2 regions of the Streptomyces sp. NPDC012827 genome follow, and region 2 is predicted to be linked to the other one. Evidence: predicted binding sites of a transcription regulator. Region 2 holds the regulator's gene; the other holds the start of a gene.
The links. Region 2 encodes HspR, which represses chaperone genes until heat shock. Its sites were predicted from a motif close to TTGAGNNNNNNNNNCTCAA; they were not measured.
Positions count from the first base shown of each region.

Region 1: a site for HspR is predicted at 2,246-2,264, ahead of lon (endopeptidase La). Genes of this name have one in related genera too.

Region 1 covers NZ_JBIBBY010000001.1:420,652-435,310, forward strand. Annotated here, with positions in the region: gene lon (endopeptidase La) at 1-2,223, opposite strand, end outside; gene ACFY60_RS01845 (hypothetical protein) at 2,372-2,887, shown strand; gene ACFY60_RS01850 (spermidine synthase) at 3,220-3,891, shown strand; gene ACFY60_RS01855 (response regulator transcription factor) at 3,952-4,686, shown strand; gene ACFY60_RS01860 (ATP-binding protein) at 4,794-5,846, shown strand; gene ACFY60_RS01865 (multifunctional oxoglutarate decarboxylase/oxoglutarate dehydrogenase thiamine pyrophosphate-binding subunit/dihydrolipoyllysine-residue succinyltransferase subunit) at 6,116-9,934, shown strand; gene ACFY60_RS01870 (DUF6104 family protein) at 10,067-10,249, shown strand; gene ACFY60_RS01875 (hypothetical protein) at 10,403-11,218, opposite strand; gene ACFY60_RS01880 (DUF4097 domain-containing protein) at 11,369-12,244, shown strand; gene ACFY60_RS01885 (helix-turn-helix transcriptional regulator) at 12,246-13,190, shown strand; gene ACFY60_RS01890 (cellulase family glycosylhydrolase) at 13,240-14,559, opposite strand.
Region 2 covers NZ_JBIBBY010000002.1:433,026-447,684, forward strand. Annotated here, with positions in the region: gene ACFY60_RS05405 (Yip1 family protein) at 3-839, opposite strand; gene ACFY60_RS05410 ((Fe-S)-binding protein) at 1,010-3,271, opposite strand; gene ACFY60_RS05415 (sugar transferase) at 3,392-3,970, opposite strand; gene dnaK (molecular chaperone DnaK) at 4,221-6,062, shown strand; gene grpE (nucleotide exchange factor GrpE) at 6,059-6,733, shown strand; gene dnaJ (molecular chaperone DnaJ) at 6,773-7,945, shown strand; gene ACFY60_RS05435 (heat shock protein transcriptional repressor HspR) at 7,950-8,393, shown strand; gene ACFY60_RS05440 (hypothetical protein) at 8,471-8,938, opposite strand; gene ACFY60_RS05445 (helix-turn-helix transcriptional regulator) at 8,989-9,969, opposite strand; gene ACFY60_RS05450 (hypothetical protein) at 10,118-10,339, shown strand; gene ACFY60_RS05455 ((2Fe-2S)-binding protein) at 10,348-10,665, shown strand; gene ACFY60_RS05460 (pyridoxamine 5'-phosphate oxidase family protein) at 10,798-11,211, opposite strand; gene clpB (ATP-dependent chaperone ClpB) at 11,348-13,942, shown strand; gene ACFY60_RS05470 (YbjN domain-containing protein) at 14,103-14,633, shown strand.

The DNA.
Region 1 (14,659 bases), on a different contig from region 2:
CTTCACGCCGCCGATCGGGAGGACCCGGCCGGTGAGGGAGACCTCGCCGGTCATGGCCACATCGGTGCGGACCAGCCGCCCGGAGAGCAGCGAGGCCAGCGCGGTCGTCATGGTGATGCCCGCGCTCGGCCCGTCCTTCGGGACCGCGCCCGCCGGGAAGTGGATGTGCACGCCCCGGTCCTTGAGGCCGGTGACGGGCAGCTCCAGCTCCGCGCCGTGCGAGCGGAGGAAGGAGAGCGCGATCCGCGCGGACTCCTTCATCACGTCGCCCAGCTGACCGGTGAGGGTCAACCCGGCGGCACCGGTCTCCGGGTCGGCGAGCGAGGCCTCCACGAAGAGGACGTCACCGCCCGCGCCGGTCACCGCGAGGCCGGTGGCGACGCCGGGGACCGCCGTGCGCCGCTCGGCCGGGTCCTGGGCCGACTCCGGCACGTGGTGCGGCCGGCCGATCAGGCCCCGCAGGTCGTCCGGGGTGACGGTGAAGGGCAGTTCGCGCTCGCCCAGTTCGTGCTGGGCCGCGATCTTGCGCAGCAGCCGGGCCACGGACCGCTCCAGGGTGCGGACACCGGCCTCCCGGGTGTACTCGCCCGCCAGCTTGCGCAGGGCGGCCTCCTCCAGGACCACCTCACCGGGCTCCAGTCCGGCCCGCTCCAGCTGCCGCGGCAGCAGGTGGTCGCGGGCGATGACGACCTTCTCGTCCTCCGTGTAGCCGTCGAGCCGGACCAGCTCCATACGGTCGCGCAGCGCCTCCGGGATCGCCTCCAGGACGTTGGCGGTGGCGAGGAAGACGACGTCGGAGAGGTCGAGTTCGACCTCCAGGTAGTGGTCGCGGAAGGTGTGGTTCTGCGCCGGGTCGAGGACTTCGAGGAGGGCGGCCGCCGGGTCGCCCCGGAAGTCGGAGCCCACCTTGTCGATCTCGTCGAGCAGCACCACCGGGTTCATGGACCCGGCCTCCTTGATCGCCCGGACGATGCGGCCGGGCAGGGCGCCGACGTAGGTGCGCCGGTGTCCGCGGATCTCGGCCTCGTCCCGCACGCCGCCGAGGGCGACGCGGACGAACTTGCGGCCCATGGCGTGCGCCACGGACTCGCCGAGCGAGGTCTTGCCGACGCCGGGCGGGCCGACGAGGGCGAGGACCGCGCCGCCGCGGCGGCCGCCGACGACACCGAGGCCGCGCTCGGCGCGCCGCTTGCGCACGGCCAGGTACTCGGTGATGCGTTCCTTCACGTCCTGCAGGCCGGCGTGCTCGGCGTCCAGGATCGCCTGGGCGCCGGGGATGTCGTACTGGTCCTCGGTCCGCTCGTTCCACGGCAGTTCGAGGACGGTGTCGAGCCAGGTGCGGATCCAGGAGCCCTCGGGGGACTGGTCACTGGCGCGCTCCAGCTTGTCGACCTCCTTGAGGGCGGCCTCGCGCACCTTCTCCGGCAGGTCGGCGGCCTCCACGCGGGCGCGGTAGTCGTCGGACTCGTCGCCCTCGGACTCACCGTTCAGCTCGCGCAGTTCCTTGCGTACGGCTTCGAGCTGACGGCGCAGCAGGAACTCGCGCTGCTGCTTGTCGACGCCCTCCTGGACGTCCTTGGCGATGGTCTCGGCGACGTCCTGTTCGGCGAGGTGCTCGCGGAGCTGGGCGGTGGCGAGCCTGAGGCGGGCCACCGGGTCGGCGGTCTCCAGGAGTTCGACCTTCTGCTCGACGGTGAGGAAGGGCGAGTAGCCGGAGTTGTCGGCGAGGGCGCCGACGCCGTCGATCTGCTGGACGCGGTCGACGACCTGCCAGGCGCCGCGCTTCTTGAGCCAGCTGGTGGCCAGCGCCTTGTACTCCTTGACGAGCTCGGCCACGGCGCCGGGCAGCGGGTCGGGCACGGTCTCCTCGACCGCGGTGCCCTCGACCCACAGGGCGCCGCCGGGCCCGGTCGTACCGGCGCCGATGCGCACCCGGCCGCGCCCCCGGACGAGCGCGCCGGGGTCGCCGTCGGCGAGCCGCCCGACCTGCTCGACGGTCCCGAGGACGCCGGTGGCGGCGTAGGTGCCGTCGACCCGGGGCACGAGGAGCACCCGGGGCTTGCCGGTCCCGGGGCGGGCCGCGGCCTGGGCGGCCTCGACGGCGGCCCGTACGTCGTTGTCGGACAGGTCCAGCGGCACCACCATTCCGGGCAGCACGACCTCGTCGTCGAGCGGCAGCACAGGCAGAGTGAGCGGCGCGGTCACCTTGGACTCAGAAGCCATGATCTCCCCTTCGGCAGTCAAGTTGAGCTGTACGCACTCAATGCTCATGAGCCGATGAATGTTCCCCGCCCGCTGTTCGCTCTGAGCGATCACCGGCGGACGCCGGTTCCGTCCGGCGCTCCGCGCCGGGGAGAGGCACGCTCGGACCATGACGCGACGTGGACGGGCACGGTGGAGCGGGGCCCTGCTTCTGGCGGTGGTGGTGGCCGTGGGGGGGAGCGGCTGCGGGTCAGAGGCGCCGTCCTCGACCGGAGGGGCTTCCTCGCCCGGCCCCACGACGACGACCGGGCAGGCCTCGCCGCCGCGCCAGGAGCCGAGCGGCCAGGAGGTGCTGGTGGAGGTCGCCGTCACCGGCGGTTTCGCGGGGGTGAACAACCGGCTGGTCGTCCGCGAGGACGGCGGCTGGACCCTGCACTCGCGCACCAAGGAGCCGCGCGGCGGCCGCCTGACCCCCGACGAGGTGGCCCGGCTGCGGGCCGCCCTTGAGGACCCCGCGTACGACCGGGTGCCCGCCCGGCCCACCGGTGAACCCGTCCGGGACGGCTTCCAGTACGCCGTCGCCCACCACGGCCACCGCGTCGTCGCCACCGACGGCGCCGTACCGCCCGCGCTGCGGCGCGTCCTCGACGCCCTCCCGGAGGGCGGCCCGCCGACGAGCCCCTGAGCTCCCGCCAAAAGGGACGTACGGCCCCGCCGTGGACCGAGGCCGGCCGCGCCGGGCGACGGACGGAGCGTGAGACCGGCGCCCGGGCACCCGGAACGGTTCGTGCGCAACGGTCGGGGGGCGGCCTTCGCCCCGGGCACCGCGCTCCGTGCCTGGCGCATCCCGGGCGTCCCGACTTCCCGAATCCCCCGGGGGGCGGATTTCGGCCACCCCCGGTCGCCCGCGGCGGCGGGTCCCGCGCCCCGTTCCGTAACGCGTTTGTCCCGCCCGCGCCCCGCCCGACAGGATGACCGGGAGCCATCAGCTGCCGAGACGAGAGCGGAGTGAACCCGATGTCCAGCCCCGTCACCCTCGACCGCCGCGAGGGACCGTACGGAGAAGTGGTGCTGCGGCGCCGCGCCGAGCACTTCGAGATCATCGCCAACGGCACCTTCCTGATGGACACCTCCGACGGGCGCTCCGAGCGGCTGCTCGTGGACGCGGCCATGGACGCCCTGGCCGAGGACGCCCGGGCCGGCGCCGCGGTCCTCATCGGCGGGCTCGGGGTGGGGTTCTCGCTCGCGCACGCCGCCGCCGACCCGCGCTGGGGGCGGATCGCCGTCGTGGAGCGGGAGGAGGCGATCATCCACTGGCACCGGCGCGGCCCGCTCGCCGCGCTCTCCGGGACGGCGCTGGCCGACCCGCGGACCGTGATCCTGCACACGGACCTCGTGGAGTACCTGCGGACCTCGCCCGACACGTACGACGCGCTGTGCCTGGACATCGACAACGGTCCGGACTGGACGGTGACCGAGGACAACGAATCCCTCTACGCCGCCGAGGGGTTGGCGGCCTGCGCGGCCCGGCTCAACCCCGGCGGGGTGCTCGCCGTGTGGTCCGCGCGGCCCTCCGCCGATTTCGAAAGCTCGTTGCGGAATGCCGGATTCAGCGGGGTACGGACCGAAGAGATCCCCGTTGCCCGGGGCGTCCCGGACGTGGTCCACCTCGGCATCAGGCCTGCGTAGCCGGGACGCCGCCGGTACCTCTAGGCTGCTGCACCGACATCGGCGACGCGAGGCGGGGCAATGGAGCAGACACACACCACTCACCAGGGTGCGGCCACTCCGGGGGCCCAGCGCAGGGTGCTCGTCGTCGAGGACGACGCGACCATCCTGGAGGCCGTCTCGGCCCGGCTGCGGGCCGAGGGATTCCTCGTGCAGACCGCGGCCGACGGCCCCGCGGCCGTCGACGCCGCGGAGGCCTGGCAGCCGGACCTGATGGTCCTCGACGTGATGCTGCCCGGCTTCGACGGCCTGGAGGTCTGCCGCCGGGTGCAGGCCCAGCGGCCGGTCCCGGTCCTGATGCTGACCGCCCGCGACGACGAGACCGACATGCTGGTCGGGCTCGGGGTCGGCGCGGACGACTACATGACGAAGCCGTTCTCGATGCGCGAGCTGGCCGCCCGGGTGCACGTACTGCTGCGCCGCGTGGAGCGGGCCGCCCTGGCGGCGGTGACCCCGCGCAGCGGCATACTGCGCCTGGGCGAGCTGGAGATCGACCACGCGCAGCGCCGGGTGCGGGTGCGGTCCGAGGACGTGCACCTGACGCCGACCGAGTTCGACCTGCTGGTCTGCCTGGCGAACACCCCGCGGGCGGTCCTCTCCCGCGAACAGCTCCTCGCCGAGGTGTGGGACTGGGCGGACGCCTCGGGCACCCGGACCGTCGACTCGCACATCAAGGCGCTGCGCCGGAAGATCGGCGCCGAGCGGATCCGTACGGTGCACGGCGTCGGATACGCGCTGGAGACCCCGGCGCCGTGAGCCGCGCCGCGGACCGTGCCGCGAACCGCGTCCCGAACCGTGCCGTGAGCCGGCCGGGCAGGCTCACGCGGCCCGGCGGGCCCCCGGCCGGGCGCACCGGGCGGCGGATCTCGATCTCGATCAAGACCAAGCTGGGCGCCCTCGTGGTCGGCGCGGTGCTGCTGACCTCCGCGCTCGCCCTCGTGGCGATCCGGACCTCCACCGAGTTCCGGTACATCACGATCTTCGCGATGATCGCGACCCTGCTGATCACGCAGTTCGTCGCGCAGTCCCTGACGGCGCCGCTGGACGAGATGAACACGGTGGCGGGCTCGATCTCGCGCGGCGACTTCAGCCGCCGGGTGCGGGGCGCGGACCGGCGCGACGAGCTGGGCGACCTCGCCTCCACCATCAACCGCATGGCGGACGACCTGGAGGCCGTCGACCGGCACCGCAAGGAGCTGGTGGCCAACGTCTCGCACGAGCTGCGCACCCCCATCGCCGCGCTCCGGGCCGTCCTGGAGAACGTCGTGGACGGGGTCTCCGAGGCCGATCCCGAGACCATGCGCTCGGCGCTCAAGCAGACGGAACGCCTCGGCCGGCTGGTGGAGACCCTGCTGGACCTGTCACGTCTCGACAACGGTGTCGTGACGCTCCGGGCCCGCCGCTTCGAGGTCTGGCCGTACCTCTCCGGGGTGCTGCGGGAGGCGAACCTGGCCGCGTCCCAGCGCGGTCTGTCGTCGACGTCGGGCCTGCACCGCCGTACGGACGTCCACCTGCATCTGGACGTGTCGCCGCCCGAACTGACCGCGCACGCGGACCCGGAGCGGCTGCACCAGGTGATGGCGAACCTCATCGACAACGCGGTGAAGCACTCGCCGCCGCACGGCCGGGTCACCGTCCGGGCCCGCCGCGGCCCGTACCCGGACTCGCTGGAGCTGGTGGTCGAGGACGAGGGGCCGGGCATCCCGGAGGCGGAGCGGCACAAGGTGTTCGAGCGCTTCAACCGGGGCACGGTGCCGAATCAGCACGGCCCGGGGAGCGACGGCGGGACCGGCCTGGGGCTGGCCATCGCCCGGTGGGCGGTCGATCTCCACGGCGGCGGGATCGGAGTGGCCGAATCCTCACGCGGGTGCCGCATCAGAGTCACTCTTCCGGGCAGTCTTCCCTACAGAGATTGACGTAGGGTTCGAACCGGAAGCGCACGTTCTGCGTGTACGCGGGCAGGACGTGATCAGGGATGCGGCCGAAGGCGGCCGTAGCCGTGTTTTTCCGTACCCTCACACAGGGGGAACCACGTTTGTTTCCCGCCATTCACGGCGCCGAAACGCCGCGTCAAGTGTGACTTGCGCGACGTTGGAGTGCCCGGCCTGCACCTCCCGGCCGGACAGGCGTAGCCTTTATTTCCGCTGTCCATCACCTTGTGAAGCGGAAGAGGGCGGTTGCCGCCGTGTCGTCTCAGTCCCCCAGTACCCCGAGCTCCCCGACCGACCAAGACGGGGCGGGCAAGAGCCCCGCGACCGCCTTCGGTGCCAATGAGTGGCTCGTCGACGAGATCTACCAGCAGTACCTCCAGGACCCGAATTCGGTCGATCGTGCCTGGTGGGACTTCTTCGCCGACTACAAGCCCGGAGCGTCGGAGACCCCCGCCGCCCCGGCCGCCACCACGCCGAGCGCGCCGGCCGCGCCGCAGACGGGCCCCGCACAGGCCGCGCCTGCCGCTCCCGCCGCCGCCCCGGCCGCCGCCGTACCCGCCCCTGCCGCCGCTGCGGCACCGGCCCAGCCGAAGCCGGCCGCGGCCCCCGCAGCCCCGGCCGCCGCGAAGCCCGCCGCCGCCGCTCCGGCCCCGGCCAAGGCCGCCGCCCCGGCCGCCAAGGCCGCGGAGGCGACCGAGGCCCCCGCCGGCCCCGAGCTGATCACCCTGCGTGGTCCCGCCGCGGCCGTCGCGAAGAACATGAACGCCTCGCTGGACATGCCGACGGCCACGTCCGTCCGCGCCGTCCCGGTGAAGCTCCTGTTCGACAACCGGATCGTCATCAACAACCACCTGAAGCGCGCCCGGGGCGGGAAGATCTCCTTCACCCACCTCATCGGCTACGCGATGGTGCAGGCCATCAAGGCCATGCCGTCGATGAACTGGTCGTACGCGGAGAAGGACGGCAAGCCCACCCTGGTCAAGCCGGAGCACGTCAACTTCGGCCTCGCCATCGACCTGGTGAAGCCCAACGGCGACCGCCAGCTCGTCGTCGCCGGCATCAAGAAGGCCGAGACGCTGAACTTCTTCGAGTTCTGGCAGGCCTACGAGGACATCGTCAAGCGCGCCCGCGTCGGCAAGCTGACGATGGAGGACTTCACCGGCGTCACGGTCTCCCTGACCAACCCCGGCGGCCTCGGCACCGTCCACTCCGTGCCGCGTCTGATGCCCGGTCAGTCGGTCATCATGGGCGTCGGTTCCATGGACTACCCGGCCGAGTTCCAGGGCACCTCCCAGGACACCCTGAACAAGCTGGGCATCTCCAAGGTCATGACCCTGACCTCGACCTACGACCACCGGGTCATCCAGGGCGCGGCCTCCGGCGAGTTCCTGCGGATCGTCTCCAACCTCCTCCTCGGCGAGGACGGTTTCTACGACGACATCTTCAAGGCGCTGCGCATCCCCTACGAGCCGGTCCGCTGGCTCAAGGACATCGACGCCTCGCACGACGACGACGTCACGAAGGCCGCGCGCGTCTTCGAGCTCATCCACTCCTACCGGGTCCGCGGCCACGTCATGGCCGACACCGACCCGCTGGAGTACAAGCAGCGCAAGCACCCCGACCTGGACATCACCGAGCACGGCCTCACCCTGTGGGACCTGGAGCGGGAGTTCGCGGTCGGCGGCTTCGCCGGCAAGTCGATGATGAAGCTCCGCGACATCCTCGGCGTGCTCCGCGACTCGTACTGCCGCACCACCGGCATCGAGTTCATGCACATCCAGGACCCGAAGCAGCGCAAGTGGATCCAGGACCGCGTCGAGCGCCCGCACGCCCGTGTGGAGCGCGAGGAGCAGCTCCGCATCCTGCGCCGGCTCAACGCCGCCGAGGCCTTCGAGACCTTCCTGCAGACGAAGTACGTCGGCCAGAAGCGGTTCTCCCTGGAGGGCGGCGAGTCCGTCATCCCGCTGCTCGACGCGGTCATCGACTCGGCCGCCGAGTCGCGCCTGGACGAGGTCGTCATCGGCATGGCCCACCGCGGCAGGCTGAACGTCCTCGCCAACATCGTCGGCAAGTCCTACGCGCAGATCTTCCGCGAGTTCGAGGGCAACCTCGACCCGAAGTCGATGCACGGCTCCGGCGACGTGAAGTACCACCTGGGCGCCGAGGGCACCTTCACGGGTCTCGACGGCGAGCAGATCAAGGTCTCCCTGGTCGCCAACCCCTCCCACCTGGAGGCGGTCGACCCGGTCCTGGAGGGCGTCGTCCGCGCCAAGCAGGACATCATCAACAAGGGCGGCACGGACTTCACGGTCCTGCCGGTCGCCCTGCACGGTGACGCGGCCTTCGCGGGCCAGGGTGTCGTGGCCGAGACCCTGAACATGTCGCAGCTGCGCGGCTACCGCACGGGCGGCACGGTCCACATCGTCATCAACAACCAGGTCGGCTTCACCGCCGCCCCGGAGTCCTCGCGTTCCTCGATGTACGCGACCGACGTGGCCCGCATGATCGAGGCGCCGATCTTCCACGTGAACGGCGACGACCCGGAGGCCGTGGTCCGCGTCGCGCGGCTCGCCTTCGAGTTCCGCCAGACGTTCAACAAGGACGTCGTGATCGACCTCATCTGCTACCGCCGCCGCGGTCACAACGAGGGCGACAACCCCTCGTTCACCAACCCGCAGATGTACAACCTGATCGACAAGAAGCGTTCGGTGCGCAAGCTGTACACCGAGTCGCTCATCGGTCGCGGGGACATCACCCTGGAGGAGGCGGAGCAGTCGCTCCAGGACTTCCAGGGCCAGCTGGAGAAGGTGTTCGCGGAGGTCCGTGAGGCCACCGCCGCCCCGGCGCCGACGCACGTGCCGGACGCCCGCGCCGAGTTCCCGGTCGCCGTCACCACCGCGGTCTCCCAGGAGGTCGTGAAGCGGATCGCCGAGTCGCAGGTCAACGTCCCGGAGCGGATCACGGTCCACTCGCGCCTGCTGCCGCAGCTGCAGCGCCGCGCGGCCTCGATCGACGACGGCACCATCGACTGGGGCTTCGGCGAGACCCTCGCCATCGGCTCCCTGCTGATGGAGGGCACCCCGGTCCGCCTCTCCGGCCAGGACACCCGCCGCGGCACCTTCGGCCAGCGCCACGCGGTGCTGGTGGACCAGGAGACCGGCGAGGACTACACCCCGCTGCTCTACCTGACGGAGGACCAGGCCCACTACAACGTCTACGACTCGCTGCTCAGCGAGTACGCGGCGATGGGCTTCGAGTACGGCTACTCGCTGGCCCGCCCGGACTCCCTGGTCGTCTGGGAGGCCCAGTTCGGTGACTTCGTCAACGGCGCGCAGACCGTCGTCGACGAGTTCATCTCCTCGGCCGAGCAGAAGTGGGGCCAGACCTCCGGCGTCACGCTGCTCCTGCCGCACGGTTACGAGGGCCAGGGCCCGGACCACTCGTCCGCCCGCCCGGAGCGCTTCCTCCAGCTGTGCGCCCAGGACAACATGACGGTCGCCATGCCGACGCTGCCGTCGAACTACTTCCACCTCCTGCGCTGGCAGGTGCACAACCCGCACCACAAGCCGCTCATCGTCTTCACCCCGAAGTCGATGCTGCGTCTGAAGGCCGCGGCGTCCAAGGTGGAGGAGTTCACCACCGGCGGCTTCCGCCCGGTCATCGGGGACGAGTCGGTCAACGCGGCCGACGTCCGCAAGGTCGTCTTCTGCGCGGGCAAGGTCTACTACGACCTGGACGCCGAGCGGAAGAAGCGCGGTGTCACGGACACGGCGATCATCCGGGTGGAGCGCCTGTACCCGCTGCCGGGTGCCGAGCTGCAGGCCGAGATCTCCAAGTACCCGAACGCCGAGAAGTACCTGTGGGCCCAGGAGGAGCCGGCGAACCAGGGTGCGTGGCCGTTCATCGCGCTCAACCTGATCGACCACCTCGACCTGGCGGTCGGCGCGGACATCCCGGCGGGCGAGCGCCTGCGCCGGATCTCGCGCCCGCACTCCTCCTCCCCGGCGGTCGGCTCGGCCAAGCGCCACCAGGCGGAGCAGCAGCAGCTGGTCAACGAGGTCTTCGACGCCTGACCCGGTCACCGCGTACGGAGTACGGAGGCCCGGCACCCCTCTCGGGGGTGCCGGGCCTCCGGCGTTCCCGGCCGACCGCCGGGGCGCCGGGGGGCACCAGGGCGCGCCGGGGGTACGGCCTATCCTGGGCGTATGTACTTCACCGACCGTGGCATCGAGGAACTGGAGAAGCGGCGCGGCGAGGAGGAGGTCACCTTCGAGTGGCTCGCCGAGCAGCTGCGGACCTTCGTCGACCTCAACCCCGACTTCGAGGTGCCGGTCGAGCGCCTCGCGACCTGGCTGGCCCGCCTCGACGACGAGGACGAGGACGAGTAGAGGCCGCGTGGCGGCCTGCGGCGGGCGGTGGGCCGCCGGTCCGGTACGGCGGGGGCAGGTGCGGCACGGCGCCGGTACGGGCTCCACGCGTGCGTGGCTTCGGACGGGCGGCGGTACGGCGCCGGTACGGGGCTCCGCGCGCGGGGGCGCCGGTCAGTCGGCGCGCAGGCGGTCGTAGGTGAGGCCCAGGGCTCCGTGGGCGACGAGGACGGTCCCGGCCGTCGCCCAGGCGCCGCTGCGGCGGCGCAGGGCCCACAGCAGGAGCGGTAGGCCCGCGGCGAGCTGCGCGGCGGCGAGGGCACGCGCCCGGGGGCCCCGCAGGTAGGGGCCGAGGGGGCTCTCCTCCACGATGTCCAGTTCGGCGCGTACGGCGTCGCGCAGGCCGCCGCCCTCCAGTTGTTCGGCGCCCTGCGCGAGTGCGGCGGAGCGCAGCCGGTCCGTGTCCTCACCGGGGCCGATCCCGGGCGGCAGGGCGAGCCCGGTGCGGGCGAGGACGGCGACGAGGCCGACGAGGCGGGCCGTGCCGTGGGCGTCCGGGTCGGGGGCGGTGAGCGGTTCGAGGTCCTGGACGTCCAGGACGGGGTCGAGGCCGAGGCGGTCCGCGAAGGTCCGCATGGCCTCGTCCTCGCCGGCGGGCGTGCCGTCCGCGAGCCACGTGTAGCCGACGGTGCGCCGGAACCCCGCGGCCAGGACGAAGCCGGCACGTTCGCCGTCCCACCAGAGCGCGAGGACGGGCCAGGTGGCGGCGGTGACCGCGAGGGCGGTGGCCCAGCCGCTGACGACGCGTTCGACGGGTTCCCCGCCGTGGAGCCAGGGGGTGCCCTCGGGCACGAGGACGCTCCAGTCCGTCCCGGCGGGGGCCAGCAGCACGTGTTCCCCGAGGAGCGGGGCCGGCGGCCTGACCAGCGAGGGTGCGGCACGGCAGAGCAGCAGCGCCCCGGCGGGGCTCGGTCGGGAGGTCGCGTTCATGCGCCCTACGCTAGGTCAATTTGTCCGCTTAGGAGGGAGATTGCGACGACCCTGTCAGGGGAGAGTCAGGGTTGACTTCCCCTCGCCGCGATATATCGTGTATGAGGAAAGACGCGATATGTTGCGTTGCCGATACGGGAGGTCAGCACCATGACAGAGTGGTCCGTCACCGAGCCGACGAAACTCACGCCGACCGGGCCCGTGACGCGCCTCCAGGTCCGTGTCGTCAACGGCGCGGTGAACGTGGTGGGGACCGAGGAGGCCTCCGCGCGGGTGGAGATCTCCGAGATCGAGGGGCCGCCGCTGATCGTGTCGCAGGAGGGCTCGACGCTGACCGTCAGCTACGAGGACCTGCACTGGAAGGGCATCCTCAAGTGGCTCGACCGCAAGGGCATGCGGCGCCGGGCCGTGGTGTCCGTGGCCGTGCCCGCGGGCGTGGACGTCGAGGTGGGGGTGGTCGGCGCCGAGGCGGTCGTCTCCGGCATCCGGGGGCGTACGGAGGTGCGGGGCGTCACCGGCGACACGACGCTCGTGGGACTCTCCGGCCCGGTCCGGGCGGAGACGGTGTCGGGCGCCCTGGTGGCCCAGTCGGTGACGGGGGAGCTGAGGGTGAACTCGGTGACCGGTGACGTGACGGTCATCGAGGGCGCCGGGGCCTCCGTGAAGGCCGACACGATGAGCGGGGACATGGTGATCGACCTCGCCGGGGCCGGTCAGGACGGGCCGCCGGCGGACATCCGGCTCACCAGCGTGTCCGGCGAGGTCGCGATCCGGCTGCCGCATCCGGGCGACGCCCGGGTCGAGGCCATCACGACCAGCGGCTCGCTGTCCAACGCCTTCGAGGATCTGAGGGTGGGCGGACAGTGGGGCGCCAAGTCCCTGACCGGCACCCTCGGTTCCGGCCGGGGGACGCTCAAGGCCACGACCCTCTCCGGTTCGATCGCCCTGCTCCGCCGACCCGAGCCGGACGAGGACGCCGAATCCCCCGCCCCGTCCTCCCCCTCCGCCACCGGAAAGGTGCTCTGACATGCCGCCCGTCTTCGCTCATGGCCGCCTCCGCCTGTACCTGCTCAAGCTGCTCGACGAGGCTCCCCGTCACGGCTACGAGGTGATCCGGCTCCTGGAGGAGCGCTTCCAGGGGCTGTACGCGCCTTCGGCCGGCACCGTCTACCCGCGCCTCGCCAAGCTGGAGGCCGAGGGGCTCGTCACCCACGCCAGCGAGGGCGGGCGCAAGGTGTACTCGATCACCGACGCGGGCCGGGCCGAACTGGCGGCCCGGCGTGCCGAACTGGACGACCTGGAGCGGGAGATCCGCGAGTCGGTGTCGGAGCTGGCGGCGGAGATCCGGGAGGACGTGCGGGGCGCGGCCGGCCGGGTCCGCAGCGAGATGCGGGCGGCGGCGGGCCGGACCCGGCAGGCGGAGAGCTCGGCCTTCGCCGACGCCAAGGAGGAGCTGCGCCGGGCCCAGCAGGAGTGGAAGGAGCAGGCCCGGCAGGCCCGTGCGGAGGCGCAGAACGCGCGACGCCAGGCCAAGGAGTTCCAGCGGATCGCCCAGCAGGTCCAGGAGCAGGTCCAGGACCGGTTCTCACGGGGTGAGTGGCCCAAGGCCGTCTGGGAGGGCCTCTCGGACATCACCGCCCAGCTCGGCGGTCTGGTCACCGGCACCACCCACCCGAAGGCCTCGGGTGCCGACTCGCCGTTCCCGCCGGACCGGGAGACCGCCGGCGGCCCCGGCACTCCGGGCGCGTCCGGCGCGGAGAGCGCCGAGGCGCCGGAGTGGGCCCGCCCCTCGGAGGGTTCGGGTGACCCGGCCCGCGACCTGGACCGCCTGCTGGACCGGTTCCGTGACGAGATCCGCGACGCGGCACGGGACCACGGGGTGAACGAGGAGCAGCTGTCCGAGGCCCGTCTCCACCTGTCGACGGCGGCGGTCCGCATCACGGGTCTCCTGCGTCCCCGGCGCAGAGCCTGACGCCGGGCGCCCGGCCGGGACCGGGCGCCCGCCGGTCCCCGCCCGGCCGTCAGCCGCGGGTGACCGTCACCGTCACCCGGGAGTCCGGAGCGGCGAGGACCCGGGCCCTGCCCCGGTCCTCGCGCAGCACCAGCGCCCCGCCCCCGGCGGTGACCCGCCAGTCGCCGGGCGGCAGCGAGAGTTCGGTGACACGGGGGCCGCGGCGCCCGGCGGAGTCGTACACGAGCCGGTAGACGCCGGTCAGGGAGTCGTACGCGGCGGAGCGCACCGTGCCCGCGACCGCCTCCGCGTACGGCTCGGCGGTCAGCTCCTTGTTGGTGCGGAAGGCCCCGGAGCCGTCGACGGCGCAGTAGCCGCCGCCGTAGCACCACACGTACCCGGCCCATCCGGAGCCGTACCGGCCGAGGGAGGCCATGGCGTCACGGTAGAAGCGGTTCATGTTCGGGAGGGAGTTGTTGAGCGGACCCCACTCCCCCACCACCACGGGAACCTTGTACGTGGCCGGGTACCGGGTGACGGCCCGCTCGTAGCTCTCGACCCAGCCGGCGGCCGGATCGTAGTCGGCGCCGGCCTCCATGCCGGTGTTGTAGAAGTGGGGGGCGTAGACGACCTTCGGGTCGTCGATCCGGCCGAGGCCGGTCGGGACGCCCTCGCCGACGATCGGGGTCGGTTCGACGAAGACCCAGGCGTCCGGATCGGCCGACCGCACCGCGTCGGCCAGGCGGTTGTACAGGGGGGTCAGCTGGTCCCGTTCGATGCGCCGGGCCGCCGTCGCCAGGTCCTCGCCCTCCCGGAGCTCGCCCATGGGCTCGTTGATCAGGTCGTAGCCGAGGACGGCGGGGTGGTCGTCGAAGCGCTCGGCGAGGACCCGCCACATCCGGGACTGGGCGCGCCTGAGGTCCTCGTCCTCGTAGAGGTGGGTGAAGGCGCGCTGGACGGCCGGTTCGAAGTACTCGGAGAACCAGTCGTCCGGGTGGGGCGTGAAGGGCAGGCCGTCGGTCCTGGTGGCCCAGGCGGGGATGCCGCGGTGCCCGAAGGCCGGGCCGAAGACGTCCTGGTGGGCGTCGAGGAGAACGGTGACGTCATGCCGGTGCGCCCAGTTCAGGATCCGTTCGATCTTCCGGAAGTACTCCTCGCTGTACCGGCCGGGCCGGGGTTCGAGGTCGTCCCAGAAGACGAGGAGGCGGGCGAAGTTGAAGCCCTGGGCGCGCATGTCGCGGAAGTGCTTCTCGGTGATCGCGGAGAGGGCCGCCTCGCCCCGGTTCACCTTGTCCTCGACGTTCCAGCCGCGCAGGGTCAGGGTGCGGCCGTGCTCGTCGGTGAGGGCGGGGATGCCCGTCACGTCCCCGGCGTTCCCGGCGCGCGCCACGGCGCCGGTGGCGCCGGTGGTGGCAGTGGCCGTGGCGGTCGGGGCGAGGAGGACGGCGAGAACGGCGCTCGCCGCCAGGGTGGTTCGCAACACAGGGAGC
Region 2 (14,659 bases):
GGCTACAGCGTGCCCAGCTTGATCAGGCTCAGCAGCGCCACCAGCTGGATCGCGGAGGCACCCAGGGCCTTGGGCCACGGGAGGTCGTGGGAGCGGCTCACCATGACCGTGAAGAGGGCGCCGGCCGCCAGCCAGGTGAGCCAGCCGACGACCTGCACGAGGCCGTTCTCGCCGCCCAGGAAGAGGGCGAGGACCAGGCGCGGGGCGTCCGTGAGCGACATGATCAGCATGGACAGGCCGACGGTCGGCTGCCAGGCGCCGTCGCCGCCGAGCTGGCGGGCGAGGGTGTGGGTGACGGCGCCCAGGATCAGACCGCCGAGGACGAAGCCGAGGGCGGTCATGAGGACGTACGGGATCGCGGTCGAGAGGGTGGCGTTGATCGCCTCCTCGCGGGCCTGGTCGAAGCCGAAGATCGCGAGCAGCCCGTAGAGGAAGGTCACGACCAGCGCCGGGCCCCAGACGGCGTGGTCGCGCATCCGGAGGAAGGTGTCCGCCGGGCGCAGCACGATGCCGCTCAGGAGGGCCTTCCAGGGCAGCCGGGGGCCGGCGGCGGCCGGCGCGCCCTGGTGGTACGTCTCCGGCCGGCCGTACGGGTCGTCCACGCTGAACATCTGGGTGTGGCCCGGGTTGTTCGCCGCCGCCGCGTTCCGGTGGTGCTGCGGGTCGCCGAAGTACTCCGGCTCGCCGTACGGCTGCTGGGGCTGCTGCTGTGGCTGTTGCTGCCACTGCTGCTGCGGGTACGGCGGCGGGGCCGCGTCGTACCCGTACGGCGCCTGCTGCGGTCGATGCTGTTGCGGGGGGCGGTTGTCCCTGCCGCGTCCGTTCCTGAATCCAGCCACGTCATCGAACGTACCCGCTTCCGGGCCGCCCTCGCGCCATTGCGGCTGACCTGTGACATCCCCTAGGGGGCACCCGGAGGGGGTGAGGGCGGTCCGGGACACGGCGGAGGGCCGCCCCGCGCTTCCGCGCGGAACGGCCCTCCGGCCCTGCTGTACGCCCCTGGGGGCCTCTACGAGGCCGGCTCGGGCTCCGGTTCCGACTGCTCGGCCGGCTCCGGGTCGGCCGGGGTCTTCACCGAGTCGAGCAGCAGCTGCGCCACGTCGACGACCTGCAGGCTCTCCTTGGCCTTGCCGTCGTTCTTCTTGCCGTTGACCGAGTCGGTCAGCATGACGAGGCAGAACGGGCAGGCGGTGGAGACGATGTCCGGGTTGAGGGACAGGGCCTCGTCGACGCGCTCGGTGTTGATGCGCTTGCCGATCCGCTCCTCCATCCACATCCGGGCACCACCGGCACCGCAGCAGAAGCCGCGCTCCTTGTGGCGGTGCATCTCCTGCTGGCGCAGGCCGGGGACGGCGGACATGATCTCGCGCGGCGGCGTGTAGACCTTGTTGTGCCGGCCCAGGTAGCAGGGGTCGTGGTAGGTGATGAGGCCGTCGACCGGGGTCACCGGGATCAGCTTGCCCTCGTCGATGAGGTGCTGGAGCAGCTGGGTGTGGTGGATGACCTCGTACTCGCCGCCGAGCTGCGGGTACTCGTTGGCGATGGTGTTGAAGCAGTGCGGGCAGGTCGAGACGATCTTCTTCGCCGACTTCGGCTTCTTCGTCCCGGGGTCCTCGTCGTCCTCGCCGAACGCCATGTTCAGCATGGCCACGTTCTCCTGGCCGAGCTGCTGGAACAGCGGCTCGTTGCCGAGGCGGCGCGGGGAGTCACCGGTGCACTTCTCCTCGCCGCCCATGATCGCGAACTTGACGCCCGCGATGTGCAGCAGCTCGGCGAAGGCCTTGGTGGTCTTCTTGGCGCGGTCCTCCAGGGCGCCGGCGCAGCCGACCCAGTAGAGGTAGTCGACCTCGGTGAGGTCCTCGACGTCCTTGCCGACGATCGGGACCTCGAAGTCGACCTCCTTGGTCCACTCGACGCGCTGCTTCTTCGCCAGGCCCCAGGGGTTGCCCTTCTTCTCCAGGTTCTTGAGCATCGTGCCCGCCTCGGACGGGAACGCGCTCTCGATCATCACCTGGTAGCGGCGCATGTCGACGATGTGGTCGATGTGCTCGATGTCGACCGGGCACTGCTCGACGCAGGCGCCGCAGGTGGTGCAGGACCACAGGACGTCCGGGTCGATGACGCCGTTCTCCTCGGCGGTGCCGATCAGCGGGCGCTCCGCCTCGGCGAGCGCGGCGGCCGGGACGTCCTTGAGGGCCTCGGCGGACGCCTTCTCCTCGCCCTCCATGGTCTTGCCGCCGCCGGCGAGCAGGTAGGGCGCCTTGGCGTAGGCGTGGTCGCGGAGCGACATGATGAGGAGCTTCGGGGACAGCGGCTTGCCGGTGTTCCAGGCGGGGCACTGCGACTGGCAGCGGCCGCACTCGGTGCAGGTGGAGAAGTCGAGGATGCCCTTCCAGGAGAACTGCTCGACCTGGGAGACGCCGTAGACGTCGTCCTCGCCCGGGTCCTCGAAGTCGATCGGCTCGCCGCCCGAGGTCATCGGCTGGAGCGCGCCGAGGGCGGTCTCGCCGGTGGCGTTGCGCTTGAAGAAGATGTTCGGGAAACCGAGGAAGCGGTGCCAGGCGACACCCATGTTGGTGTTCAGGGAGACCGTGATCATCCAGATCAGCGAGGTGCTGATCTTGATCATGGCGGTCAGGTAGACCAGCGTCTGGAGGGTGGGGACCGACAGGCCCTTGAAGGCCAGGACGAGCGGGTACGAGGCGAAGTACGCGGCCTCGTAGTGCTCGACGTGGTGGATCGCGCCCTCCAGGCCGCGCAGCACGTAGATCGCGAGGCCGATGGTGAGGATCACGTACTCGACGAAGTACGCCTGCCAGGCCTTGGAGCCGGCGAAGCGGGACTTGCGGCCGGCCCGCGAGGGCAGGCTGAGCAGGCGGATGACGATCAGGGCGGCGATGCCGAGGATCGTCATGACGCCGATGAACTCGATGTAGAGCTCGAACGGCAGGAAGCCGCCGAGCACCGGGAGGGTGTACTCGGCGTTGAACAGCTGGCCGTAGGCCTGGGCGAGCGTGGGCGGCAGGGTCAGGAAGCCGACCGCGACGAACCAGTGGGCGAAGCCGACGATGCCCCAGCGGTTCATGCGCGTGTGACCGAGGAACTCCCGGACGACGGTGACCGTGCGGGCCTTCCAGTCGTTCGTACGGCTGCCCTTGGGGACGGGCTGGCCGAGCTTCACGAACCGGTAGATCTGCGCGATGGCTCGCGCGAAGAGGGCAACGCCGACCACGGTCAGCGTCAGCGACACGATGATCGCGGCGAGTTGCATGACGGGCTCCTCGAGCGGGCCACGGGCTCGGGCCTACTAAGCGGTAACTTATTTAGTCCGTGCTGAGATTACCCGTTCGGGGCCGCGCACTGTAGCGGACCTCGCGGTGATCTGTGTCGCTCAGGCAACCCTTGCCGCGCGGCCGGGACGGTCCTCGGGGCCGGTACGGCCGGTGCGGCCCGTACGACCCGTGTGGTCCGCGCGGCCGGTGCGGCCCGTGCGTCCTGCGCGACGTCTGCGCACTGCTGGAAGCGTACGCGCCAGAATCGCCAGATCCATCCCCAGCCAGTGGTGGTCCACATAGTGGAGGTCGAGGAGCTCGCGCTCCTCCCAGGGCAGCTCCGAGCGCCCGCTGATCTGCCACGGACCGGTGAGTCCCGGGCGCACGGAGAGCCGCCGGCGCCCCTCGCCGGCGCACTCGCGGTGGCCGGGCGCCAGCGGGCACGGGCCCACCAGGGACATCTGCCCCCGGACGACGTGCAGCAGCAGGGGCAGCGCGGCCAGCGGGCCGCGGGTGCGGAAGGTCAGCATCGTGAAGGGCCGGCCGTGCAGGCCGGCCACGGTCCTGCGGCGCAGCACCCCGCCGCCGGGCGTCCCCGAGCCGACGGCGACGGAGACCGCGACGGCGGCGAGGAGCGGGGAGAGGGCGGTGAGCAGCGCGAGGCCGCCCAGGAGGTCGAGTGCGCGCTTGGCCGTCATGCGCCGGACCCCTTCGTCGTGCGATCTTCGTGGGATGTTCGGGGGATATGCCTGCTTTGCCCCTGGCGGGGCATGCGGACTCTCTCATCCATGCGTCCCGGGGGCCGGGAATGACGCGCCCCGCCCGCTCCTTTGAGTGGGAGCGTCGACGAAGAGTTGAGTCGCCCCCGCTCAGGTCTGTTGACGCGCACCACCCCGTCGTGCATCCTTGAGTCAGTTCCACTCAAGTCAGTCAGCTGGAGGAATCGAAATGGCACGTGCGGTCGGCATCGACCTGGGCACGACTAACTCCGTCGTCAGCGTTCTGGAAGGCGGCGAGCCCACCGTCATCACCAACGCCGAGGGCGCCAGGACCACGCCGTCCGTCGTCGCCTTCGCGAAGAACGGCGAGGTGCTCGTCGGCGAGGTGGCCAAGCGCCAGGCCGTCACCAACGTCGACAGGACCATCCGGTCGGTCAAGCGCCACATGGGCACCGACTGGAAGATCGACATCGACGGCAAGAGCTTCAACCCGCAGCAGATGAGCGCCTTCATCCTGCAGAAGCTCAAGCGCGACGCCGAGGCCTACCTGGGCGAGAAGGTCGTCGACGCGGTCATCACCGTCCCGGCGTACTTCAACGACTCCGAGCGCCAGGCGACCAAGGAGGCCGGTGAGATCGCGGGCCTCAACGTCCTGCGCATCGTCAACGAGCCGACCGCCGCCGCCCTGGCCTACGGCCTCGACAAGGACGACCAGACGATCCTCGTCTTCGACCTCGGTGGCGGCACCTTCGACGTGTCCCTCCTGGAGATCGGCGACGGCGTCGTCGAGGTGAAGGCCACCAACGGTGACAACCACCTCGGTGGTGACGACTGGGACCAGCGCGTCGTCGACTACCTGGTGACCCAGTTCCAGAACGGCCACGGCGTGGACCTGGCCAAGGACAAGATGGCCCTCCAGCGTCTGCGCGAGGCCGCCGAGAAGGCGAAGATCGAGCTGTCCTCCTCCACGGAGACCTCGATCAACCTGCCGTACATCACCGCCTCCGCCGAGGGCCCGCTGCACCTGGACGAGAAGCTCACGCGCGCCCAGTTCCAGCAGCTGACCGCGGACCTCCTGGAGCGCTGCAAGACGCCGTTCCACAACGTCATCAAGGACGCGGGCATCTCCATCAACGAGATCGACCACGTCGTCCTCGTCGGTGGCTCCACCCGCATGCCGGCCGTCGCCGAGCTCGTCAAGGAGCTGACCGGCGGCAAGGAGGCCAACAAGGGTGTGAACCCGGACGAGGTCGTCGCCATCGGCGCCTCGCTCCAGGCCGGTGTCCTCAAGGGTGAGGTCAAGGACGTCCTGCTCCTCGACGTGACCCCGCTGTCCCTCGGCATCGAGACCAAGGGCGGCATCATGACCAAGCTCATCGAGCGCAACACCACGATCCCGACCAAGCGGTCCGAGATCTTCACGACGGCCGAGGACAACCAGCCGTCCGTGCAGATCCAGGTCTACCAGGGCGAGCGCGAGATCGCGGCGTACAACAAGAAGCTCGGCATGTTCGAGCTGACCGGCCTCCCGCCGGCCCCGCGCGGCGTCCCGCAGATCGAGGTCTCCTTCGACATCGACGCCAACGGCATCATGCACGTGACCGCGAAGGACCTGGGCACGGGCAAGGAGCAGAAGATGACCGTCACCGGCGGCTCCTCGCTGCCGAAGGACGAGGTCGACCGGATGCGCCAGGAGGCCGAGCAGTACGCGGAGGAGGACCACCGCCGCCGCGAGGCCGCCGAGTCCCGCAACCAGGGCGAGCAGCTCGTCTACCAGACGGAGAAGTTCCTCAAGGACAACGAGGACAAGGTCCCCGGTGACGTCAAGGCCGAGGTCGAGGCCGCGCTCGGCGAGCTGAAGGAGAAGCTCAAGGGCGAGGACACCGCCGAGATCCGCACGGCCACCGAGAAGGTCGCGGCCGTCTCGCAGAAGCTCGGCCAGGCCCTCTACGCCGACGCCCAGGCCGCCCAGGCCGCGGGCGGCGACGCCGGCCAGGCTCAGGGCCAGGACGACGACGTCGTCGACGCCGAGATCGTCGACGAGGACAAGCCGAAGGGTGGCCAGGCGTGACCGAGGAGACTCCGGGCTTCGAGGAGAAGCCCGACGTCCCCTCCGGCGCCACCCCTGAGGACGCCGCCGAGGCCGCCGAGTCCCCCGAGGACGCGGCGGCCCCGGCCGGGGACGCGAAGAGCGAGCAGCCGGAGGAGGCCGTCGGCCTCACCGCCGAGCTGGACCAGGCCCGCGCCGCGCTCACCGAGCGCACGGCGGACCTCCAGCGCCTCCAGGCGGAGTACCAGAACTACCGTCGCCGGGTGGAGCGGGACCGCGTCACGGTCAAGGAGATCGCCGTCGCGAGCCTCCTGACCGAGCTGCTCCCGACGCTGGACGACATCGGCCGCGCGCGGGAGCACGGCGAACTGGTCGGCGGCTTCAAGTCGGTGGCCGAGTCGCTGGAGACGGTCGTCGCCAAGATGGGCCTCCAGCAGTTCGGCAAGGAGGGCGAGCCCTTCGACCCGACGATCCACGAGGCCCTGATGCACAGCTACGCGCCGGACGTCACCGAGACGACCTGCGTGGCGATCCTGCAGCCGGGGTACCGGATCGGCGAGCGGACCATCCGGCCCGCGCGTGTCGCCGTCGCCGAGCCCCAGCCGGGCGCGGCGGGCACGGCCGGCACGTCGGGTGCCAAGGACGAGAAGAAGGCGTCCGACGAGGAGAGCGGTGCCCCCGACGAGGGGTGACGCCATGAGTGCCGGAGCAGTCCGGAAGGAGGGACGTCGATGAGCACGAAGGACTTCGTCGAGAAGGACTACTACAAGGTCCTCGGCGTCCCCAAGGACGCCACCGAGGCCGAGATCAAGAAGGCGTACCGGAAGCTCGCCCGCGAGAACCACCCGGACGCCAACAAGGGTGACGTCAAGGCCGAGGAGCGCTTCAAGGAGATCTCCGAGGCCAACGACATCCTCGGTGACCCCAAGAAGCGCAAGGAGTACGACGAGGCGCGCGCCCTCTTCGGGAACGGCGGCTTCCGGGCCGGCGGCCCGGGCGGCGGTTCGTTCAACTTCGACCTGGGCGACCTCTTCGGGGGCGCCCAGGGCGGTCCCGCCGGGGCCGGCGGCTTCGGCGGCGGCCTCGGGGACGTCTTCGGCGGGCTGTTCAACCGCGGCGGCGCGGGTGCCCGCACCCAGCCCCGCCGCGGCGCGGACATCGAGTCCGAGGTGACGCTCAGCTTCACCGAGGCCATCGAGGGCGCGACCGTACCGCTGCGGATGTCCAGCCAGCAGCCGTGCGCGGCGTGTTCGGGCACCGGCGACAAGAACGGCACCCCCCGGGTGTGCCCGACCTGCGTCGGCACCGGGCAGGTCTCGCGCGGCAGCGGCGGCGGTTTCTCGCTCACCGACCCGTGCGTGGACTGCAAGGGCCGCGGCCTGATCGCCGAGAACCCGTGCGAGGTCTGCAAGGGCAGCGGGCGGGCCAAGTCCTCCCGCACCATGCAGGTCCGCATCCCGGCGGGCGTGTCCGACGGCCAGAAGATCCGGCTGCGGGGCAAGGGCGCGCCGGGCGAGCGCGGCGGGCCCAACGGCGACCTGTTCGTCGTGGTGCACGTCGACGCCCACCCGGTCTTCGGCCGCAAGGACGACAACCTGACCGTCACGGTGCCGGTCTCCTTCGCGGAGGCGGCGCTCGGCGGCGAGATCAAGGTGCCGACGCTCGGCGGCCCCGCGGTCACCCTCAAGCTGCCCGCGGGCACTCCGAACGGCCGCACCATGCGCGCCCGTGGCAAGGGCGCGGTCCGCAAGGACGGCACCCGCGGCGACCTCCTCGTCACGATCGAGGTCGCGGTGCCGAAGGAGCTGGACGACAAGGCCCGTGAGGCCCTGGAGACCTACCGCGAGGCGACGGCCTCGGAGGACCCGAGGGCGGAGCTGTTCCAGGCAGCGAAGGGAGCGTGACCCGGTGGAAGGGCGCCGACGCAATCCGTACGAACTGACCGACGAGACCCCGGTGTACGTCATCTCGGTGGCGGCCCAGCTCTCGGGTCTGCACCCGCAGACCCTGCGGCAGTACGACCGCCTCGGTCTGGTCTCCCCGGACCGTACGGCGGGCCGCGGGCGGCGCTACTCGGCCCGGGACATCGAACTGCTCCGCCAGGTGCAGCAGTTGTCGCAGGACGAGGGCATCAATCTGGCCGGAATCAAGCGCATCATCGAGCTGGAGAACCAGGTCGCGGCGCTGCAGAACCGGGTCGCGGAGCTGACCGCCGCGGTCGAGGGCGCGGCGGCGGCGATCCGGCAGCGCGAGGCGCAGGTCCACGCCTCGTACCGGCGGGATCTGGTGCCCTATCAGGACGTGCAGCAGGCGAGCGCGCTGGTGGTCTGGCGGCCCAAGCGCGGCGACTGACCTCGCCCGCTGCCGGTTGAACCGAGAGGCCCCTCCACGGGTGTGGAGGGGCCTCTCGCCGTCGCGGGGTCCGGGGGTCAGGGGATCAGCTCGGAGACGATGTCGCCGACGGTCTCGAACCAGGGCGCGGCCCCGGTGCCGAAGGCGGCGGCCAGGGCGGTGCCGACGGCGATGTCCCGGGGCGTCGCGCCGTCCTCCCAGGTGTCGATGACCCGCCCGTCCCCGGAGCAGATCAGGCTGCCGGCCCGCTGCCCGTCGCGGGTCAGCCGGCTGGAGTCGTAGGAGGTCGGTACGAGCCGGTAGCGGCTGCCGCCGGTGCGTACGTCCACCCGGTAGGAGCGCCGCAGCAGCCGCCCACGGGCCGGCCGGATGACGGCGGGCTCCCCGTCCACGGTGAGCCGCAGCAGGGCCGCCTTGCGGGTGCCGATGGGCGTGTGGGCGTCGGGTTCGGTCCCGGGCGCGCGCACCAGCTCCACGGTGGGCAGGCCGTGCCCGGAGACCCGGAGGGTGCCGGCGGGGCCGTCGAGGTCGATCTGTACGTACATGGGGTGAGGGATCCAGGGGTTTCGGGCGTCCCGGTCGCGGCGTCCGGGGGTCAGGCGTCCTGGTCGAGGATGCCGGAGCGGGCGATGAGGTAGCCGAGCTGGGCGCGGCTGCCGCTGCCGAGGGCGGCGGCGAGTTTGGCGATGTGCGCGCGGCAGGTCCGGACGTTCATGCCGAGCCGGCGGGCGATGGCCTCGTCGACGTGGCCTTCGACGAGGAGGCGGGCGATGGAGCGCTGCACACCGCTGATGTCGTCGGTCTTGATGTCGTAGGGGATCTCCTCGCGGATCGGCACGGCCAGCTGCCAGAACTGGTCGAAGACGCCGCCGAGGTAGGCGACGAGGCCGGGGTGGCGGAGTTCCAGGGCGACCTGGCGGTCACTGCGGGCCGGGATGAAGGCCACCTCGCGGTCCACGATGATGAGCCGGTCGATGATCTGCTCCAGCGTGCGGACCTGGACTTCGGGGCCGACGTGTTCCAGGTAGGCCAGGGTGAGTTCGGTGTGGCGCGCGGTGTGCTGGTAGAGCGTGCGCATGTCGATGCCGCGGCCGAGGAGCGGGGAGACCCGCTGGAGTGCCTCGCTCAGGGCGTGGGCGGGACGGCCGCCACCGGGCTGGACGGTGAGGAGTTCCTTGCGGCAGTTGGCGACGACCCGGTCGAGGGTGGTGTTGATCCGGTCGATGCCTTCGAGCACGGTGATGGCGTGGGTGTTCGCCGAGTCGAGGGCGCTGATGGCCATGAACGGCTCGAACGCGTCGGAGAGGGCGACCGTGAGCCGCCGGCGTTCGAGGATCTCGCGCTCGATGGGCTGCAGAAGCTGTGCCAGCGCGGCGGAGGGCGGAACCGGCCGGAGCCACTGGGCGTCGTCCGGGTCGGGGTGGAGCAGGGAGAGGTCGAGGAGGCAGGGCGCCGCGACCGCTTCTGACCGGGGTATTCGTCCGGTCCGGAGGGCGGACGCGTACAGCTCGGAGCCCGCGTCACAGAGCTCCGCATGCGAATGAGGGTGACCGGTTTCGTCCGCTTGTTTCCGCATATGTACACCCCCAGGCTCCTGCATCTCAGGAACATGATGCCTGGGTTTGGTGGTGCAGGCGCAGAGAGTAAGTCATCGTCTTGTCTCGCGGGGGTCGGAAAGAGACGTTGTGAGAGACGTTGTCTTCAAGTGAGGTTGTTCGGTGATGATGAAGAAGCTCATAAGCGCAGTGGCCGGAGTCGCCTTCATCGCGGCTGCCGCAGTGGGCGTGGTGGGGGGAACGCAGGACCCCGGCTGGAACTCGGCCCCGGCGGGCGTACTGGCCGCCGACCCGGGCTGGCATCTCGCACCCGCCGACGTGACGACCGCCCTTGACGACCCGGGCTGGCACGTCGCGCCGGCCGAGCTCGACGACCCCGGCTGGAGCTAAGCGGGCACATGAACGTTCCCGACGACCCCAGGTTCCGACGCGAGATGGCGAGCGCCTACCGCTCGGGGTGGCACTTCATCGATCTCGTCACCGCGGTGCCGCACCGTGGCGAGTCGTTGATGGTCACCCTCTTCGGTGAGCCCATCCTCGTGAGGCGCGAGGACGACGAGGACATCCGCGCCTACCGCTGTCTGCGCCGTCCCCGCGGCGCCCCGCAGCCCATCCGCTGTGCCATCCGGTACGGCATGATCTTCGTCAATCTCGACCAGCGGGACCACCAGCTGATCGAGGCCGAGACCATCACCGCCACCCCCCGCAGTGCCTGAGCGATTCCCCCGTCGTTACAAGTCGCTCAGGCACTTCCCCCACACAGCGGCGCCATCGCGGACCTGAAACGCGATGGCGCCGCTGTGCTGCGCCCGCGCATTCCCGCCCGCCCGCGCTCCGCGCACCGGGCGTCAGGCGCGGCCCATCGCCCGGGTGAGGGCGATCTCGATGACGACCCGGCCCGGGTTCGGGCCGGGCGTGCGTCCGTAGCGCTCGGTGTAGCGGGCGACCGCGTCCGCGACCGTCTCCGCGTCCGTGCGGATGCGCGCGACGCCCTCCAGGGTGGCCCAGCGCCTCTTGTCGACCTGGCAGACCGCCACGCGCGCCCCGTCCGCGCCGGCCGCCAGGACGTTGGCCACCTTCCGGCTGTTCCTGTCGGTGATGACCCGCGCGATGCCCTTCTCGCCGCCCTCCGGGTCGTACGTGACACCGACCGCGACCACGTGCGGGGAGCCGTCCGGGCGGGGTGTGGTGAGCGTGCACATGTGGTACTCGCGCCAGAAGGCGAGATACGAGTCGCTGGGGTTGCGCGGGTCGGTGGCCATGCCCCGGAAACTACCCCCGGCGCGGGACTCCCAGCAGCACCTTGAGTGGAATAGACTCAACTTTGTGTACGTTGGAAGGGTCAGATAAGAGGGACACCCCCCCAGGACCCACGACGTCGAGGAGGAGCACCGCACCGTGGACGCCGAACTGACCAACAGGAGCCGGGACGCGATCAACGCGGCCACGAGCCGCGCCGTGTCCGACGGACACCCGGATCTGACCCCCGCCCATCTCCTGCTCGCCCTGCTGGCAGGTCAGGACAACGAGAACATCACCGACCTGCTCGCCGCCGTCGAGGCCGACCAGGCCGCCGTCCGCGCGGGCGCCGAGCGGCTTCTCGCCGCCCAGCCCAGCGTCACCGGGTCCACGGTCGCGCCTCCGCAGCCCAACCGCGACTTCCTCGCCGTCATCGCCGACGCCGACCGCCGGGCCAAGGAGCTCGGGGACGACTACCTGTCGACGGAGCACCTGCTCATCGGCATCGCCGCCAAGGGCGGGCCGGCGGGTGAGATCCTCGACCGGCAGGGCGCGAGCGCGTCCAAGCTGCTCGACGCGTTCGAGAAGACCAGGGGAGGACGCCGGGTGACCACTCCCGACCCGGAGGGCCAGTACAAGGCGCTGGAGAAGTTCGGTACGGACTTCACGGCCGCCGCGCGCGAGGGCCGGCTCGACCCGGTCATCGGCCGCGACCACGAGATCCGGCGGGTCGTGCAGGTGCTGTCCCGCCGCACCAAGAACAACCCCGTCCTCATCGGTGAGCCCGGCGTCGGCAAGACCGCCGTCGTCGAGGGCCTCGCCCAGCGCATCGTGAAGGGCGACGTGCCCGAGTCGCTGAAGAACAAGCGGCTGGTCTCCCTGGACCTCGGCGCGATGGTCGCGGGCGCCAAGTACCGCGGCGAGTTCGAGGAGCGCCTGAAGACGGTCCTCTCCGAGATCAAGGAGAGCGACGGCCAAATCATCACGTTCATCGACGAGCTGCACACGGTCGTCGGCGCGGGCGCCGGCGGCGACTCCGCCATGGACGCCGGCAACATGCTGAAGCCGATGCTGGCCCGTGGCGAGCTGCGCATGGTCGGCGCGACCACGCTCGACGAGTACCGCGAGCGGATCGAGAAGGACCCCGCCCTGGAGCGCCGCTTCCAGCAGGTCCTGGTGGCCGAGCCCTCGGTCGAGGACACCATCGCGATCCTCCGCGGTCTCAAGGGCCGGTACGAGGCCCACCACAAGGTGCAGATCAACGACTCCGCCCTGGTGGCCGCCGCGACCCTCTCCGACCGGTACATCACCTCCCGCTTCCTGCCGGACAAGGCCATCGACCTGGTGGACGAGGCCGCCTCCCGGCTCCGTATGGAGATCGACTCCTCGCCCGTCGAGATCGACGAGCTGCAGCGCTCGGTCGACCGGCTCCGCATGGAGGAGCTGGCCCTGAAGAACGAGACGGACGAGGGCAGCAAGCAGCGCCTGGAGAAGCTGCGCCGCGACCTCGCCGACCGCGAGGAGGAGCTGCGCGGCCTGACCGCCCGCTGGGAGAAGGAGAAGCAGTCCCTCAACCGGGTCGGTGAGCTGAAGGAGCGGCTGGACGAGGCCCGGGGCCGCGCCGAGCGCGCCCAGCGCGACGGCGACTTCGACACCGCCTCCAAGCTGCTGTACGGCGAGATCCCCGCCCTGGAGCGGGAGCTGGAGGAGGCCAGCGAGGCCGAGGCCCAGCAGGAGGCGTCGAAGGACACCATGGTCAAGGAGGAGGTCGGCCCGGACGACATCGCGGACGTGGTGGGCGCCTGGACCGGCATTCCCGCCGGCCGTCTCCTGGAGGGCGAGACGCAGAAGCTCCTGCGCATGGAGGACGAGCTCGGCAAGCGGCTGATCGGCCAGACCGAGGCCGTACGGGCCGTCTCCGACGCCGTGCGCCGCACCCGCGCGGGCATCGCGGACCCCGACCGGCCGACGGGCTCCTTCCTCTTCCTCGGCCCGACGGGCGTCGGCAAGACGGAGCTGGCGAAGGCGCTCGCGGACTTCCTCTTCGACGACGAGCGGGCCATGGTCCGCATCGACATGTCGGAGTACTCCGAGAAGCACTCGGTCGCCCGGCTCGTCGGCGCGCCCCCCGGCTACGTCGGCTACGAGGAGGGCGGTCAGCTCACGGAGGCCGTGCGGCGGCGCCCGTACAGCGTGGTGCTCCTGGACGAGGTGGAGAAGGCGCACCCGGAGGTCTTCGACATCCTGCTCCAGGTCCTGGACGACGGCCGTCTCACCGACGGGCAGGGCCGGACCGTGGACTTCCGCAACACGATCCTGATCCTCACCTCGAACCTGGGCAGCCAGTACCTCGTGGACCCGCTGTCCTCCGCCGAGGAGAAGAAGGAGCAGGTCCTGGAGGTCGTGCGGGCGAGCTTCAAGCCGGAGTTCCTCAACCGGCTGGACGACCTGGTGGTCTTCTCCGCGCTCGACAAGACCGAGCTGGGCCGGATCGCGCAGCTCCAGATCGGCCGCCTCGCCAAGCGGCTGGCCGAGCGCCGGCTGACCCTGGACGTCACGCCCGCGGCCCTGGAGTGGCTGGCCGACGAGGGCAACGACCCGGCGTACGGTGCCCGGCCGCTGCGCCGGCTGATCCAGACGGCGATCGGGGACCGGCTCGCCAGGGAGATCCTGGCGGGCGAGGTCCGCGACGGCGACACGGTCCGTGTCGACCGCTTCGAGGACGGCCTGATCGTCGGCCCGGTCACGGCCTGAGCCCGCCGCCCGGGCCCCCGCGCGGGGGCCCGGGCGCCCCCACGCGGGCGAGATCGTGTCAGCCGGGAGCGGATCTCGGCGGATGTCGCGTGGCGGGGCTTGCCACCGACCGCCCGGCATGGGGGAGGATGGCGGGCATCCGTACGAAGGGAAATACACGGTGAGCATCGACCCGTCCTCGATTCCGAATTTCGGGGGCCAGCCGCAGCCTCAGGCCGCAGGACCGGCGGGCCCCGTCGTCCCCGACCAGGACCTGGTCAAGCAGCTCCTCGACCAGATGGAGCTGAAGTACGTCGTCGACGACGAGGGTGACCTCGCGGCGCCGTGGGAGGAATTCCGCACGTACTTCATGTTCCGCGGAGAGGACGAGCAGCAGGTCTTCTCGGTGCGGACGTTCTACGACCGCCCGCACTCGGCCGACGACCGCGCCAAGATCCTGGACGCGATCGACGACTGGAACCGCCGCACCCTGTGGCCCAAGGTCTACACGCACCTCCACGAGGACGAGGACGGCTCCGCCACCCTCCGCCTCATCGGCGAGGCCCAGATGCTGATCGGCACCGGCGTCGCCCTGGAGCACTTCGTGTCCTCCACGGTGAGCTGGGTCCGCGCCTCGATCGAGTTCGACAAGTGGATCGTGGAGCAGTTCGGCCTCGCCTCCCCGGAGGACAAGGCCGAGGGCGACCAGTAGGTTCCCCGGCACCACGGAACGGAGCC